Shinella zoogloeoides: one gene and its partner. Each later gene encodes a partner of the first gene's protein in a complex. Links are inferred from orthologs where the notes say so. Each region holds a gene or a part of one and is shown on either strand. Other genes may lie near its edges. The genes, in order: uvrB and Q9316_RS11230.

Region 1 (8,553 bases):
GTTGAAAACACTTGAAACGCCATTGCTGTGATTTACCTACCTTTAATCCGATAAGGGAGTTCTCAAACAAGAACCTTATGACCTCAGTTACTTGAGCCTCGGTTAGCTTAATACCGAGATTGCTCAATGAGTTGGTTAGGCTTTCCCTAGTAACAATAGTCGACCCAACGTTCTGAATAGCATTCAAATAATTGGTTATATCCGGTCTCTGTGCACGCCATTCATCGACAATCTCACCACGGAGCCACTCCGAATAGGTTGCTTCAGCATTATATATTGAAGAGCACTCAAGCTTTTCTGTGCTAACTGGATCTCCGCCAAACGGATCATCTCTTCTGCCTGCCATATCCTCTGTAACCGTCTGGAGTATGCGAATGAGATCTCTTGGTCTCATCATGGTTCTTCTTAGAATATAATCAGACGGTGCCATTCCTTGTCGCATTTTGTCCTTGTCAAACAAGGAATCTATGTCGGATACTGCTGGTACAATACCATTACTCTTCGCGAAGTATTGGACCCTCTCTAGTATGACGCGGAACAGAGAGTCTCTTTGCCAGGCTAGAAGGCGACCGCAGTCTGCTTTCAGCTTATTCTTATCGTTAAGAGAGAGTTCCTCAAATATATCCTCTCGCAAGAAAACGATTGGTCTTATTTTTCCGCCTAAGCGTGATGTAATGCTCTCTGACGCAGAAACAAGTCCTGCAATTAGTCGTTTGGATGAATCTATTGATTCTTCGTCCCATGCTTCATCTACTCGATCAAAGCAGACAAAAACAGTTGGTAGATTTGGGGTATTTTTAATGCTGCTTTCAAAAATCAATGTAATTGTTTCAATATTTCTGGATAAATTTGCAATTAGGCTGTTGTCGCCCGACAAGTCGGAAAACTCTAATTCACCGGCTTCGATAGAGATTTCATCTAAGTCGCCATCCTCAAGATTTACCCCTCCACCGGGTAGTCTCAGTTTCGACAAAGAAAGTATTTTATTTCCAATAACTTGGCCGATGGTTGGGTACGGATTCTGATATATTTTTTCGACTAAGCGCGCGCACGAAGTAATTGATTTTGGGGGTCTTTCTTTATTCTGCTCGTATTTCTTCTTAATGGCAGTTATAGCTTGGACATATATTACAAATTTCCAAGATTGTAGGAATGCTAATGAGGTGGCTTTTGTCGGATTCGCTAAGGCTTCATGAGCCGACCAGCTATAATCCTGTAGGGAAAGGGAAATAGCAAGGGAGTTATTATCTGAAATAAATCTACTTGTATTTTCAGAAAAATAGCGAAAAACGGCTGTTTTCCCGGCCCCCTTTCTGCCGAGGATTAAGAAACTTGTATTTGATTTTATCACACTGCTTAGTACTCCTGCGTCATAAAAATACTCACTAAGCAAATCATCGCGTTCAGCAGAGATCTTGCCAAAATCTATCCAATCAAGAAGGGGCTTCATTCGTTTCTCTATTTTAAATTGCGCATAATTCAATGTTTCTCTTTATGATAGGAAGACAGAACTCTCCTGGCAACACCTTTTACGAGTAGAGAGATTTATGATGTGAATTATTTCACACCGCGGCCAAGCAACGATCACCGCCCCGGCCGCCCCGTCTTCCCCTTCGTCCGCCCCTTGCGCTTCGTCTCCGCAGGGTCCTCATAGCTCCCCACGCCGATCTTCCCCCGACGGACAGGCTTGGCATCGTCCGGGCCGGCCGCGTGCTCCGGCTGGCCTTCCAGCAGGGGGGCGGGGCGTTTCTTGGTGGAGAGGGTTTCGTCGGGGCGTTGGGGGAGGTCTCCGGTGACGGGTTTTTCGGTGCGGCCGACGGTCATTTCGTCGAGGGTGTTCTTGCGGAAGAGGGATTTTCCGGCCGGGGTCGCGACGTCGCGGCCCATCTCGTCCAGTTCGGGTTTCTGGAAGAGGGATTTTGAAGGGGCGTCGGCGTTTGCCGCTGTGGATCCTCGGGTCAAGCCCGAGGATGACGGAGGAGAAGTCGGGCGCGACTTTCCTGACGGGGTGCCGGAGGCGCCGGACTTTCCGCTTTTGCCACCTTCCTGTGATCTCGCCTCCTCCCGCGCCATCGGGTCGTCCATGACGGCGAGTTCGGCGGCCTTGAGGCGCTTGATCTCGTCGCGGATGCGGGCGGCCTTTTCGAAGTCGAGGTCGGCGGCGGCGTCGCGCATGGCTTTTTCCAGCGCGTTGAGATGGGCCTGCAGGTTGTTGCCGACGAGGTTGCCGCCATCCGCGAAACCCTTGCCCGAAACGCCGGAAATGTCGGCGCGGACGTGGTCGCGCTCGTAGACGCTGTCGAGGATGTCGGAGATTTTTGCCTTCACCGATTCCGGGGTGATGCCGTTCGCCTCGTTGTAGGCCACCTGCTTCTCGCGGCGGCGTGTCGTCTCGTCCATCGCGCGCTGCATGGAGCCGGTGATCTGGTCGGCATAGAGGATGACCTTGCCGTCGACGTTGCGCGCCGCGCGGCCGATGGTCTGCACCAGCGACGTCTCCGAGCGCAAAAAGCCTTCCTTGTCGGCGTCGAGGATGGCGACGAAGCCGCATTCGGGAATGTCGAGGCCCTCGCGCAGCAGGTTGATGCCGACCAGCACGTCGAAGGCGCCGAGGCGAAGATCGCGGATGATCTCGATGCGCTCCAGCGTGTCGATGTCCGAGTGCATGTACCGCACGCGAACCCCCTGTTCGTGCAGGTATTCGGTGAGGTCTTCCGCCATGCGCTTGGTCAGCACGGTGACGAGCGTGCGATAGCCGGCGGCCGCGGTCTCGCGGATCTCGCCCAGCACGTCGTCCACCTGGCTCTTGGCCGGGCGCACCTCGACGGGCGGGTCGATCAGGCCGGTCGGGCGGATGACCTGCTCGGCGAAGACGCCGCCGGACTGCTCCAGCTCCCAGCCGCCGGGCGTCGCCGAGACGGCGATCGTGTCCGGGCGCATGGCGTCCCATTCCTCGAAGCGCAAGGGGCGGTTGTCCATGCAGGAGGGCAGGCGGAAGCCGTATTCGGCCAGCGTCGCCTTGCGGCGGAAGTCGCCGCGGTACATGGCGCCGATCTGCGGCACCGTGACATGGCTTTCGTCGATGAAGATCAGCGCATTGTCCGGCACATATTCGAAGAGGGTCGGCGGCGGCTCGCCGGGGCGGCGGCCGGTCAGGTAGCGCGAATAGTTCTCGATGCCGGCACAGGAGCCGGTGGCTTCCAGCATTTCCAGGTCGTAGCGCGTGCGCTGCTCCAGGCGCTGCGCCTCCAGCAGGCGGCCGGCCTTCTCCAGCTCCGCGAGGCGCAGCTTCAGTTCCTCGCGGATGGCCTTGATGGCACCGTTCAGCGTCGGGCGCGGGGTGACGTAGTGGCTGTTGGCGTAGATCTTGACCGACTTCAGGTCGCCGGTCTTCTGGCCGGTCAGCGGGTCGAACTCGGTGATCGCGTCGATCTCGTCGCCGAACATGCTTATGCGCCAGGCGGCATCCTCAAGGTGGGCCGGGAAGATCTCAATGGTGTCGCCGCGCACGCGAAAACTGCCGCGCTGGAAATCCATCTCGCGGCGCTTGTACTGCTGGGCGACGAGGTCGGCGAGAAGCTGGCGCTGGTCAAGCCGTTCGCCGACCTCCATCTGGAAGGTCATCGCCGTATAGGTCTCGACCGAGCCGATACCGTAGATGCAGGACACCGAGGCGACGATGATGCAGTCGTCGCGCTCCAGCAGCGAGCGCGTCGCGGAGTGGCGCATGCGATCGATCTGCTCGTTGATCGAGCTCTCCTTCTCGATGAACGTATCGGAGCGCGGCACATAGGCTTCCGGCTGGTAATAATCGTAGTAGGAGACGAAATATTCGACCGCGTTCTCCGGGAAGAAGTTCTTGAATTCCGAATAGAGCTGCGCGGCCAGCGTCTTGTTCGGCGCGAGGATGACGGCGGGGCGCTGCGTCTCCTCGATCACCTTGGCCATGGTGAAGGTCTTGCCCGAGCCGGTGACGCCGAGCAGGACCTGGCTGCGCTCGCCGGAGGAGAGGCCGTCGACGAGGTCCTTGATGGCGGTGGGCTGGTCGCCGGCGGGCTGGTACTCGCTGATCATGCGGATGGGGATGCCGCCCTCCGACTTTTCCGGCCGGGCGGGGCGGTGCGGCGTCCACAGCTTGCCGTCCTTGAACAGCGGATTGCCGGACTCGATGAGCGCCGAGAGCGCTTCCACCGTCGCGGTGACCGCCGTGCCGGCGCCGAGCGAGACGGCGTCCTCCAGCGAGGTGTCCATGCCGGAGACCGGGTTGAGGCCGGCGGCGGCGCGGGTCTTCGGATCGGACGAGCCGCCGATGGAAACGCCGCGGGAGGTTTTGGAGACGGTCACCTGCTCCGTGTGGCGGCGCGCGGCGTTCTCCACCGACTTGCGGTGCTTGCCCGCCTTGGAGGCGACCTCGCGGCGGCTTTCGACGCCCGCTGCCTCCGCCTCGGCCTCGAGCTGCTTCACCCAGTCGGAGACGCTGCCGGAGAGCGGCTCGCTCTTTTCCGCCGGGACTCGCTTATCCTTCTCGTTCCACTCGAAGGGCGTCCCGGTGAAGGGCGATTGCGGGGCTTCCTCGAAACCGGGGTTCGAGGGCGAGGGTTTTTTCGGTGATCTGGCCATGCGGGGAATATGGAGAGAGTCACCCGGAAAGAAAAGGGGTGATGAGTACAAAAGGGAAACGAATTTGCCGCCGTCCCCGGCCGTTATCCTGCCAGCACGGAGGGGCGGTCATGAGCACGGTGGACGAAGCGGCACTGATGCCGAAGGAGGGCGCGCTGGAGAACCTGCGCGCGGCGGTGGCGGCCTATAACGGCGCGCGGCCGCGGGTGACGCGGGAACTCTATCTGCGCGTCCTGCTGATCTTCGGCGGCTATCTGCTGTTCGCGGCCTTCGTCGCGTACATGGCGTGGTCGGATATCGAGTCGAACGTTGTCGGCATCGTGCTCGGCCTGCTGTTCGTGGGCGGCGGCTTTGTCTGGAAATATGCCGTCGCCCCATCCAAGAACTTCCAGCAGACGCTGCGCGACCGCATGCTGCCGCTCGTCTTCGGCTTCGTGGAGGAGGTGCAGTATGCGCACGGCGCGACGCCGCGTTTCATGGCGGGCCTGCCGGGCAAGGACTTCGTGGCGCGGGACCGCGGCGAGCACGGCGACATGATCGCCGGCCGGCACGAGGGGCTCGCCTTCACGCTGTCGGAAACCGAGCTCAGCACCGGCAGCGGCAAGAGCCGCCAGACCACGTTCAAGGGGGTCGTCTTCCATTTCGAGCGCGTGCAGGAATTTCCCGGCCTCCTGCTGGCGGCGCGCAAGCCGAACGCCGTGCAGCGCTTCATGCGCGACCTCTTCGGCGGCTCCAGCCTGGCGCTCGTCAGCAGCGGCAATCCGGAAGTTGACGCCTCGCACGAATTCCGCACCACTCGGCCGGAGGCCGCGACGCCTCTCGTACAGGGCACGCTCGCCAGGGCGCTCGACTATCTCGCCACCGAATGGCGCGACGACGTGGTGCGCATCGCGCTGAGCGGGCGGCAATGCTACCTGCTGGTGCCGGCCAAAAAGGACTTCTTCGAGCTGCCGCCGGTCGATACGCCGATCGATTTCGACCGCCACCTGCGGCCGATGATCCGCGACCTGGTGATGCTGCTGGCGACCGCGCAACTGGTGAACAAGATCGGCTAGAGGCCGGAGAATACTTTGCGAAGCTCGCCCGCCACATGCTGCACCGCGCGGTCCTTGTCGCGTCGGCGGTGCCAGGCGAGGTGAAGGGGAAAGCCGGTCACGGGGAGGGGCGGCGCAACGACGTGGAAGCGCCCGGCGGCGTCCGGCGGCAGGGTGTGGGCCGGCATCATGGCGATGAGGTCGCCGTCTTCGAGCAGCGGCGGGACCATCAGGAAGCTCGGCACGACGATGCCGACGCGGCGGGATTTCCCGAGGGCGGCGAGCTTGTCGTCGAGGGGGCTGCGCGTGTCGCCGCGGCCGGAGACGAGGATGTGCGGGAACGCGATCCAGCGATCCAGCTCGAAGCCGGCGGCGGCGGGATGGTCCTTGCGCATGGCTACGACATAGTGCTCGTTCAGCAGGGTTTCGCAGTGGAAGGCGGCCTCGTCGATGCTCGGGAAGACGGAGAGGGCGATGTCGCTGGCGCCGCGGGCAAGGGAATCGAGCGCCGCCGGCGCGCCGTGCCAGGGCTGGATGACGAGGTCGATGCCGGGGGCGGAGCGGGCGAGCGCGCGGTGGAGCGGGCCGGCGATCAGGATGCCGGGGTGGTCGGCGGTGGTGATGCGGACGGTGCGGCGGATGTGCGAAAGCGGTTCTTCCGGCGCATCGACGACGGCGGCGATATCGGCGAGCAGGGTCGTCAGCGGATCGCGCAGCGCCTCGGCCTTCGGCGTCAGGCGCATACCGCCCTTGCCGCGCTCCAGCAGCGGATCGCCGAAGAGGTGGCGGCAGCGGTCGAGCGCGCTGGATGTGGCGGGCTGGGAAAGGTTCAGCCGGGCGGCGGCGCGCGAGACATGGGCTTCGTCCAGCAGGGCATCCAGCACGACGAGCAGGTTGAGGTCGATCGATCTTAAATTCATGAAATGGATAATATCATATACAAATCATCCATTGGAATGATTTTCTTAGTCGCGGCATTCTCCGGGCGTCAACAAGGAGACGACGCCATGAGCAAGACCCTGATCCTTCTCTTTCATCCCGATCTCAGCCGTTCCCGCGCCAATGTGGCGCTGGCCGCGGCCGCCGCCCGCCTGCCGTATGTCGAGGTCGCCGACCTGCAGGCGCTCTATCCGGACGGCGTGATCGATGCCGACCGGGAGGTGGCCCGGCTGCTTTCGGCCGATCGCATCGTGCTGCAGTTCCCGGTCCAGTGGTATTCGACGCCGCCGCTGCTGAAGGCCTGGCAGGATGCGGTGCTGACCCGGATGTACTACCTCGCCTACGAGACCGAGGGTCGCCTGCTGGAAGGCAAGCCGCTGCTGGTGGCTGCGACGGCGGGCAACGTGCCGGAGGCCTACGGCCGCGACGGCGCCAACAAGTTCACCATGGCCGAGCTGCTGCGCCCGCTGGAGGCGACCGCGCACCGTTGCGGCCTGCCGTGGCAGCCGCCGTTCCTCGTCTACCGGGCGGACAGGCTCGACGACCTTGCGCTGCATGGCGCGGCCCGGGACTATGCGGCGATCCTCGATGCCTGGCGCAGGGCCGGCGAGCCGGCGGAGGATCCGCGCCGCTTTCTCGTCGAAGCGTGGGGATGAACCGCGTCTGTGCGGGTTTGCCGCCTATCGCTTGCGGGCGGCGGCCTCTGCGATGCGCCTCGCATGCTGGTCGAGCCAGCGCGGGATTTCCGCCGCCGGCATGGGGCGGGCGAAATGATAGCCCTGGGCGTGACGGCAGCCGAGCATGCGCAGCACCTCGGCTTCCTCTTCCTCCTCCACGCCTTCCACGACGATGTCGATGGACAGCGCATGGCCGATGCCGACCAGGGCGGCGATGAGCGCCTGGTTCTCGCGGCTTTTTGCGATGCCGGTGACGAAGCTGCGGTCGATCTTGAGCCGGTCGATATGCAGGCTGGCGAGATAGGCGAGGGAGGAATGCCCCATGCCGAAATCGTCGACGGCGAGGCGGAAGCCGGCGGCTTCCAGCCGCGCCAGCTCGGCGCCGGCGGCCTGCGTGTCGAGCATCGCCTCCTCGGTGATCTCGATCTCCATCAGGGCCGGTGAGATCTCATGCTCGCGGGCGATGTCCGTCAAGAGGCGGGAGAGCGTGTCGCCGGAGAATTCGCGCGGCGAGACGTTCACGGCGACGGCGGCCTCCGGAAGGCCGAGGCGCGGGAGCGTGCGCAGCAGTTCGGCGGCGCGGGTGGCGACATAGCCGGTCAGCGCCGTCGAGATGTGCAGCGCGTGGGCGGCGCGCACGATGTCCGGCGGGCTGACGGCGCCGAGTTCGGGATGCGCCCAGCGCAGCAGGGCCTCGAAGCCCGTCACGCGCCCCGTCGCAAGCTCCACCTGCGGCTGGAAGACCACCTGGAGCTGGCGGTGCTCGATGGCCTCCGCCAGCGTCGCCTCGATGAGGCGCTGGCGCTCGATGCGGGCCTTCAGTTCCGGGTTGAACAGCCCGAGGCGGCGGCGTCCGCCCTCCTTGGCGGCGTAGAGCGCGATGTCGGCGCTGGCGAAGAGCGCATCGGCCGTCTCGCCGTGCTGCGGGTAGAGCGCGAGACCGGCACTGGCGCCGACGGTGACGGGACGGTCGGCAATGAGGATGGGATCGCCCGCCAGCAGCACGATGCCTTCGCCGATCTCCCGCCCGCGCGCGCCTGCCTTTTCCCCCTCGACGATGACGGCGAACTCGTCGCCGCCGAGGCGCACGACCGTGTCGGTCGGGCCGGTGAGGCCGGCGAGGCGGCTGGCGATCTCGGTGAGCACGGCATCGCCCGCGCCATGGCCCATCGTATCGTTGATCGCCTTGAAGCGGTCGAGGTCGATGGCGATGAGGGCGAGCGTATCGGCCGGCGGATCAACGGCGAGCAGGTCGCGCAGGCGCTGGTTGAAGAGGGCGCGGT
Region 2 (7,983 bases), 150 kb from region 1 along the record:
TCACGCTTATTACGGGCTGGTCGACGGAGGGAAGCTCGCGGATTTCCACGCCGTTGAAGGCGGCAAGGCCCGCGACGACGATGAGCGTGTTGAGGACGAGCGCGAAGATCGGCCGGCGGATGAAGAGCGCGGTAAAGCCCGCCTTGCCGCCGTCGTTGAGCCCGTTCGCCTCCCCCGACATTACGAGCCCTCCGTCACGGCGGGCGTTTGCTGCTCGGCGACGGTGCGCACCGCACCGCCCGGCCGAAGCGTCTGGAGGCCTTCGGTGACGACCTGATCACCCTCGGCAAGCGCCGCCTTGATGAGAACCCGGTCGGGATTGCGCTGCACGATATGGATCGGCACGCGCTCGACCTTTTCGCCCTTCACGCGCCAGACATAGGACCCGTCCGCACTCCACTGCACCGAGAGCGGATCGACGCTCGGATAGAGGTCGCCGGCAAAGCGCATGGTGACCTGGAAGGACATGCCGGCGCGCAGGAGGTCTTCCGGGTTGTCGATGCGGGCGCGCACGCGCAGGGTGCGGCTTTCCTGGTCGATGCGGTTGTCGATCGCCTGCACCGCGCCGGGGAAGGTCTCGCCCGGCCGCGCGACGGCCGTCGCCGTCACCTCGCCGCCGACGCGCACGCTCGTCGCAAAGCGCTCCGGCACCCAGTAGTCGACCAGGATTTCCGAACGGTCGTCGATGCGGGCGATCGCCGTGGAGGTCGTGACGTAGTCGCCCGGATTGACCGAGATGATGCCGACGACGCCGCCATAGGGCGCGGTGATATCACGGCGGCTGAGCGCAAGCTCGGCATTCTGCAGCGCCAGTTCGGCCGCCTTCAGCGCCGTCTGGGCGTCCTGCAGGTCGGCGATGCTCATCGAGGAGCGCAGGTTCTCGATGCGCTTCAGCTTCTGCTCGGCGCTTTCACGCCCCACGCGCGCCTGGTCGGCCGCGATCTTCTGCTCGTCGCTGTCGAGCCGGGCGATCACCTGCCCCTGCTCCACCCGGCTGCCGGATTCGACGAGGACTTCGGTGAGATTGCCCGTCGCATAGGGCGTCACCGTCACGGTGCGGATCGCCTCGCCGTCGCCGATGGCGTTCAGCCGGTCGTTGACGACGGTCATGGCGACCGGCTTGGTGGAGACCAGCACCGGACCGCCGCCGAAACCGCTGCGGCGCGCGCCGCCCTCGCCTTTCGTTTCGTCTTCACCGGCCGGCGCAATCGCGGCGACGAGCGTGCCGGGCAGGCCCGCGGCCTCCAGCATGTCGTTCGCCCCAGGCACGAAGCGGCCCAGGAGCAAGACCCCGGCCGAAATGACGCCGAGGCTTATGAGGACCTGTTTCCAAACCCGCATGCACACTTTCTCCAATGGAGGCGAACCGTCGCCTGTTGCGGCGCGACATAGAGCAAGTATCCCGCTTTGGAAATGAACCGGCAATGAAAGAATTGGATCATTACGGAAATGTAAGATTGGCGGGCCGCTCTGTTACCGAAATGTAAGAAAACGTGGAGAAATCTTCCCTCGTTGCCCCTCCCGCGAGCATGGACGGGACTGGACCGCCTTCAAGCTTGTGCTAGCTTTTCCCACGGCCTCCTGGCCGCAGATCATTTGAGTATTCTTTCATCAACGCATTGACGAAGAGAGGGGAAGACCATGTGTGACGCCTGCATTATCGATACCGTGAAGAACCGCATGCTTTCGAGAAGAAGCTTCTTCCGCGCCGCCGCCGCGGGAGCCGCCACCGTTGCCGCCGCAAGCTCCGGGTCCTTGAGCCCAGCCCTCGCCCAGGCGCCGACCAAGGTGACGGACCTGACCCACGAACTCCACGAGGAGTTTCCCACCTTCTTCGGGCAGCAGCAGTTCTGGCGCGAGCAGAAGTTCAATTACAAGGAACACAAGTTCAACCTGTTCGAACTGCGCGTGAATGAGCACACCGGCACCCATCTCGACGCGCCGCTGCATTTTTCCGAGGACGGCAAGTCCGTCGCCGAAATCCCGGTCTCCGACCTCGTCGTGCCGCTCGCCGTCATCGATATCCGCGAGAAAGCGGACGCGAACCCGGATGCGCAGCTCACGCCGGATGACATCAAGGCCTGGATCTCGGCCAATGGCGACCTGCCGGAAAAGGCTTGCGTGGCGCTGAATTCCGGCTGGGGCAGGCATCTCGGCACCGACAAGTTCCGCAATGCCGACGCCGAGGGCAAGATGCACTTCCCCGGCTTCCATGTCGAAGCCGTGCAGTATCTCGCCGAGAATTCCAGTGCCGTCGGCATCGCCGTCGATACGCTGTCGCTCGACCACGGCCTCTCGCCGGATTTCGCGACGCATTATGCCTGGCTCGCCTCCGGCCATTGGGGGCTTGAAGGCGCGGCCAATCTGGACCAGCTTCCGGCAAAGGGCGCAACACTCATCGTCGGCGCGCCCAAGGTGCGCGGCGGAACGGGCGGCCCGTCCCGCGTCCTGGCGCTGGTTTGACCACTATCGGCCGGCGGTTGACCGCCGGCCCTTCCTTCAGGAGAGATGCATGAGCACCGTCAAGCCCGCCGAAGACCTCGAAGCCGATCCGCGCGTCAAGGCGGTGTTCGACGATATCCGCGCCACCCGCAAATCGGATTTTGTCAACAATTTGTGGCGCTACCTCGCCTTCGATCCCGCGCTGCTGGAACGCACCTGGGCCGAGGTGAAGGCGGTTATGGCGACACCCTCGACGCTCGACCCGCTCGTCAAGGAAATGCTCTACATCGCCGTCTCGGTAACGAACGGATGCAGCTACTGCGTCCATTCCCATACGGCGGCGGCGAAGGCCAAGGGCATGACGGACGCGCAATATGGCGAACTGCTCGCCATTATCTCGCTCGCCGGCAAGACCAACCAGCTCGCCACCGCCCTGCAGGTGCCCGTGGACGGCGTCTTCGATGCGGATCGCTGGAAGGCCTGAACGGCACGACTTTCCACAATCTTATGGCTGCAAATTTTCCCCGCGGAATAAAAGCAGAACGGAAAACTGGCCTTTCGGAACCGAATCACTACATTGAGCCGCATGATCAGCGGTTACGACGACATTCCCTTCTTCGACGAGGACCCGCAGCTTGCCGGCAAGCCGGCGGCACCGGCCAAGCCGGCCGGCGGCAGTTCGGGTATCGGCATCGCCGCGCGCGCCATGGCGGCCCGCGACGCCCACCGTGCGCCGGACTATCTCTCCGGCCTCAATCCCGAGCAGCGCGAGGCGGTCGAAACGCTCGACGGCCCCGTTCTCGTGCTCGCCGGCGCGGGCACCGGCAAGACGCGCGTGCTGACCACCCGCATCGCCCATATCCTCGCCACCGGCCGCGCCTTCCCCAGCCAGCTTCTCGCCGTGACCTTCACCAACAAGGCGGCGCGCGAGATGAAGGAGCGCATCGGCCTCCTCGTCGGCGGCGCGGTCGAGGGCATGCCCTGGCTCGGCACTTTCCACTCGATCGGCGTAAAACTCCTGCGCCGCCATGCCGAGCTCGTCGGCCTGCGTTCGGACTTTTCCATCCTCGACACTGACGACGTCGTGCGCCTGATCAAGCAGATCCTCCAGGCCGAAGGCATCGACGACAAGCGCTGGCCGGCAAAGCAGTTCGCCGGCATGATCGACACCTGGAAGAACAAGGGCCTCGACCCGGCGCAGATCCCGGAGGGGGACGCCCGCGCCTTCGCCAACGGCAAGGGCCGCGAACTCTACGTCGCCTACCAGAACCGCCTGAAGACGCTGAACGCCTGCGATTTCGGCGACCTTTTGCTCCACCCGATCCGCATGTTCCGCGCCAATCCCGACGTGCTCGCCGAGTATCACCAGCGCTTCCGCTATATCCTCGTCGACGAGTATCAGGACACCAACACGGCGCAGTACATGTGGCTGCGCCTGCTCGCCCAGCGGCCGAAGGGCACGCCGCAGAACGTCTGCTGCGTCGGCGACGACGACCAGTCGATCTACGGCTGGCGCGGCGCGGAAGTGGACAACATCCTGCGTTTCGAGAAGGATTTTCCCGGCGCGAAAGTCATCAAGCTGGAGCGCAACTATCGCTCGACGGCCCATATCCTCGGCGCCGCCGGCCACCTGATCGCCCACAACGAGGACCGTCTCGGCAAGACGCTCTTCACCGACCGGCACGATCCTGATGACGACAAGGTCGTCGTCCATGCGGCCTGGGACTCGGAGGAAGAGGCCCGCGCCGTCGGCGAGGAGATCGAGCAGCTCCAGCGCAAGGAACACAAGCTCAACGACATGGCGATCCTCGTGCGCGCCTCCTTCCAGATGCGCGAATTCGAAGACCGGTTCGTCACACTCGGCCTGAACTATCGCGTCATTGGCGGCCCGCGCTTCTACGAGCGCCTCGAAATCCGCGACGCGCTCGCCTATTTCCGCCTCGTCAGCCAGCCCGCCGACGACCTCGCCTTCGAGCGCATCGTCAACACGCCCAAGCGCGGCCTCGGCGATACGACGATCCGCAACCTGCATGACTATGCCCGCGCCCGCGACATTCCTATGCTCGCGGCGGCGGCCGATATCATCGAGACGGACGAGCTGAAGCCGAAGGCGCGCAAGGCGCTCTTCGACGTCGTCACCGATTTCCGTCGCTGGCAGACACTGCTGGAAACCATGCCGCACACCGAGCTTGCCGAGCAGATCCTCGACGAGAGCGGCTATACCGCCATGTGGCAGGCCGACAAGTCGGCCGAAGCGCCGGGACGCCTCGATAACCTCAAGGAACTCATCCGCTCGATGGAGGCCTTCGAATCGATGCGCGGCTTCCTGGAGCACGTCTCGCTGGTCATGGATGCCGAGCAGAACGAGAATCTCGACGCCGTCTCGATCATGACGCTGCACTCGGCCAAGGGCCTCGAATTCGAGACGGTCTTCCTGCCCGGCTGGGAGGAAGGCCTGTTCCCGCACCAGCGCGCGCTCGACGAGGGCGGCCGGTCGGGGCTGGAAGAGGAACGCCGCCTCGCCTATGTCGGCATCACGCGGGCGAAACGGCGCTGCCACATCTGGTTCGTCTCCAACCGCCGCATCCACGGCCTCTGGCAATCCACCCTGCCCTCGCGCTTCCTCGACGAGCTGCCGGAAGGCCATGTGGAAGTGGCCGAAGTGGAACAGTCCTATGGCGGCTATGGCCGCGGCGGTTATGGCCAGTCGCGCTTTGACAAGCAGGAGCCGTTCCAGAACGCCTATTCGACGCCCGGCTGGCGGCGCGCGCAGGCAAACCGCACGGATGCCACGCGCGACAACTGGGGCTCACGCTCCGGCCATGCCGTCGAGCGCATCGGCTACGGCGAGAGCGGCCCGCGCGCCCGCACCATCGAGGGCGAGCTGATCGCCAAGTCGGCCACGGCCGAACCGTCGAAATTCGCGATCGGCGACCGGGTGTTCCACCTGAAATTCGGCAATGGCAACGTGGCGGCGATCGAGGGCAACAAGCTGACGATCAACTTCGACCGCGCCGGCCAGAAACGCGTGCTCGACGGTTTCGTCGAGCGGGTGTGACGGGAGCTGACGGCGACCGCTAGCGCTCGGCTTTGTAGAGGCGCTCCCATTCCCGGCGCAGGATTGCCATGAACGCACAATCCACCAGCTCGCCGTCCGCCCTGCGCCAGCAATCCCGAAACACGCCTTCACGCACAAACCCGGCTTTTTCGTAGAGGCGGATGGCAGCGGCGTTGTCGACGGTGGCGTCCAATGCCACACGATGGGTCAGGGGATCGGCGAAAAGCCGCGCCAGTACCGTGGACAGCAACGCAAGGCCCTGCCCCTTGCCGGGAGCCTCCACCGCCATTTCCGCGATCGCGTAGCTTCCGGGCAGCCAGTTGATGAGGCTTGCAAAACCGGCCGCGCGCCCCTCGGGCTTCCATACGAGCAGTGTGCCTTCGGCGGTTCCGCGCTCGAGTTCGCCATCTTCGAGCGGTGTCAGGAAGCGGGCATTTTCCGGTCGGTCCCATATCGTTCTGATGAACGCGTAATCCGCCGGCCTTGCGATATCCAGTTCCATCAACTCACGTCCCGCTGCATTCACAAGTCTGGAGGCCGCGCCCGACGGCCCGACCTGTTTCCTGCCGAGCCCTCAAGCGCCGGCCTTGCGATAAAGCGCGGCGAGGCGTGTGCGGGAGGACGGCAGTTCCGGCACCACGACCAGCATGGTGACACGGCCCCGCTTGAAGGCGTTCAGGAACGGCTCGTAGTTCTGGAAGGCGACGCAGCCGTGCGAGCCCTTCTGGCCGCGCAGGAGATTGGTATGGGTCAAGAGGCCCGTGCGGTTCTTCGGGTCACGGCCGTCGATCGAGAGCATGCGGATCGCCTCGACGCCATGGAAGCGGCGCTCGCGCATCTTTAGGCGATAGATGCCGGCCGGTGTCGGGCCGTTCATCTTGATGTGCTCGTAGTCAGGATTGTCGCGCATCTTGCCGATGCCGGAATGGGCGCGCAGCTTCGTGCCGTCAGGCATGTGGACCGTCGCGTTGGAGACATCGTAGATCGCGACCTTCGTGCCCCTGCCCGGCCAGCCGGTGCTGCCGCCCTTGCTCTTGAAGAGATCGCCGAACAGCGAGCGCTCGGGCTTGGCGAAGGCGACGTCTTCCTTGTCCTTGTCCTTCGTTTTCTCACGCCTGGCGCGTTCGACGGGCTTTTCCTCCGCCGGCTTGCGCTCGATCGTGACGGTCTCCAGCGCGGGGCGCGCCTCGGGCAGCGGGATATCGCTGAGGATGTCGTCGTCCTCTTCCGTCTCCGGCTTTGCCATGACGAGGCCGAAAGGCTGGATGTCCTTGCGGGCGGAATTTTCGGGAAGGAGCGCGGTGACCAGCGCGGGTTCGCCGCTGATCGCCTTCTCTTGATCCACGGAGCGTTCGGCGCGGGCGAACGCGGCCTCCAGCATCAGGGCCTTGGCCTTCTCGCGCTTGACGGCGGAGGCGAGCTGGACGGAGATCCGGCGCTGGTGCGCGATCTTGATCGCCTCGGCGGTGAGCTGCTTCTGGCGCAGGTCGCTTTCCGACGGCGGCGAAAGGCGCGAGAACTTCGCGACCTTCACCATGCGTTCGGCGTGCTGCCGCGCGGTTTCGAGCGGCTTTACATGCAAGGCGGCGGCGATGTTCTTCTTGCCTTCCGACAGGGAGGATGCCGCCTCCTGCATGGCACCCAGCGTCGAGACGACCGCCCAGGCGGACCCGGCGATGACGCCGCAGGCAAGCAATGCGCTGAAAAGGACACCCCCGGAACGGCCCCGACGGGATTTCGACGCGGAACGCGCGGAACTGTATACAGACGCCATGATACTCGTTACCCGATACTCGTTACTCGACGCGGCCGCGGAAGTGACGCTCCGAAAGCCGTTACGCTGGCGGCGGGCGGGAGCACGCGCCCCCGATCCCTGCCGAACGAGCAAAGAATGACGAAATATGGTAAGCAATTCCTAAACGGCGCCTCGTGTTTTTGAAGGAATCCGCCGGGCGGTCCTCGGCACCCGGCAAGGCGTGCCTTTCACGAAATTGCGGCGCTGGCGTGTCCGGAAAGCCACGCCTCCCTAGAATTGGGGATGCCGGCCGAGCCAGTCGGTTGCCTTTTCATAGGCGGCGGCCGCCGAAAGCACGTCGCGATCCCGCCGCGAACGGCCGATGATCTGAATGCCGGCGGGCAATCCGTTCGCGCCGAAACCGGCCGGCATGGCGGCGACCGGAAGGCCGGCAAGCGTCGGCCCGATCACCACTTCCATCCAGCGGTGGTAGGTGTCCATGGCCTGCCCGTCGATCGCTTTCGGCCAGTCGAGTTCCGCATCGAACGGGAAGACCTGGGCGGAAGGCAGGATGAGGAAATCGTAACGCGTGAAGAGGTCCGCGACATGGCGGTGCCAGTCGCTGCGCGCCAGCGAGGCGGCATAGATGTCGGCGGCCGAAAGGCCGTGGCCGTGTTCGATCTCCCAGATCATTTCCGGCTTCATGCGCGCCCGGCGCGCCGGGTCGGCATAATCCGCCGCCTGCGCG

What was found.
Region 2: the proteins of uvrB (region 1) and Q9316_RS11230 are in contact, whole or in part, in a crystal structure (PDB 7EGT), measured with the Thermus thermophilus proteins. The link is inferred for Shinella zoogloeoides from one-to-one orthologs. Residues at the interface, in WP_096411307.1 of Thermus thermophilus: Glu23, Leu25, Arg26, Asp27, Gly28, Glu29, Arg30, Phe31, Arg55, Glu326, Asp327, Phe328, Glu379, Ser382, Gln383, His398, Gly400, Arg401; in WP_096412145.1 of Thermus thermophilus: His654, Arg656, Phe657, Gln666, Asp668, Glu669, Lys680, Arg681, Leu682, Ser683, Lys685, Tyr686, Ala687.

Annotation. Positions count from the first base shown.
Region 1 is NZ_CP132311.1:1,886,806-1,895,358, reverse strand. The notes cover bases 1,385-5,013. They hold uvrB (excinuclease ABC subunit UvrB), read right to left. Parts: upstream 4,621-5,013; coding sequence 1,585-4,620; downstream 1,385-1,584. Other genes in these bases: Q9316_RS10480 (DUF3137 domain-containing protein), read left to right, coding at 4,731-5,013; Q9316_RS10490 (P-loop ATPase, Sll1717 family), read right to left, coding at 1,385-1,450. Also shown: more of Q9316_RS10490, read right to left, coding at 1-1,384; more of Q9316_RS10480, read left to right, coding at 5,014-5,675; Q9316_RS10475 (LysR family transcriptional regulator), read right to left, coding at 5,672-6,574; Q9316_RS10470 (NAD(P)H-dependent oxidoreductase), read left to right, coding at 6,662-7,249; Q9316_RS10465 (putative bifunctional diguanylate cyclase/phosphodiesterase), read right to left, coding at 7,274-8,553. UniProt on the Escherichia coli protein: The UvrABC repair system catalyzes the recognition and processing of DNA lesions. A damage recognition complex composed of 2 UvrA and 2 UvrB subunits scans DNA for abnormalities.
Region 2 is NZ_CP132311.1:2,041,438-2,049,420, forward strand. Bases 2,706-5,764 are described here. They hold Q9316_RS11230 (ATP-dependent helicase), read left to right. Parts: upstream 2,706-3,028; coding sequence 3,029-5,500; downstream 5,501-5,764. Other genes in these bases: Q9316_RS11225 (carboxymuconolactone decarboxylase family protein), read left to right, coding at 2,706-2,926; Q9316_RS11235 (GNAT family N-acetyltransferase), read right to left, coding at 5,520-5,764. In the rest of the region: Q9316_RS11210 (efflux RND transporter permease subunit), read right to left, coding at 1-181; Q9316_RS11215 (efflux RND transporter periplasmic adaptor subunit), read right to left, coding at 181-1,341; Q9316_RS11220 (cyclase family protein), read left to right, coding at 1,642-2,463; more of Q9316_RS11225, read left to right, coding at 2,513-2,705; more of Q9316_RS11235, read right to left, coding at 5,765-6,002; Q9316_RS11240 (DUF2778 domain-containing protein), read right to left, coding at 6,075-7,274; Q9316_RS11245 (amidase), read right to left, coding at 7,527-7,983. UniProt on the Escherichia coli protein: A helicase with DNA-dependent ATPase activity. Unwinds DNA duplexes with 3'-5' polarity. Translocates on single-stranded DNA with 3'-5' polarity. Initiates unwinding more efficiently from a nicked substrate than double-stranded DNA.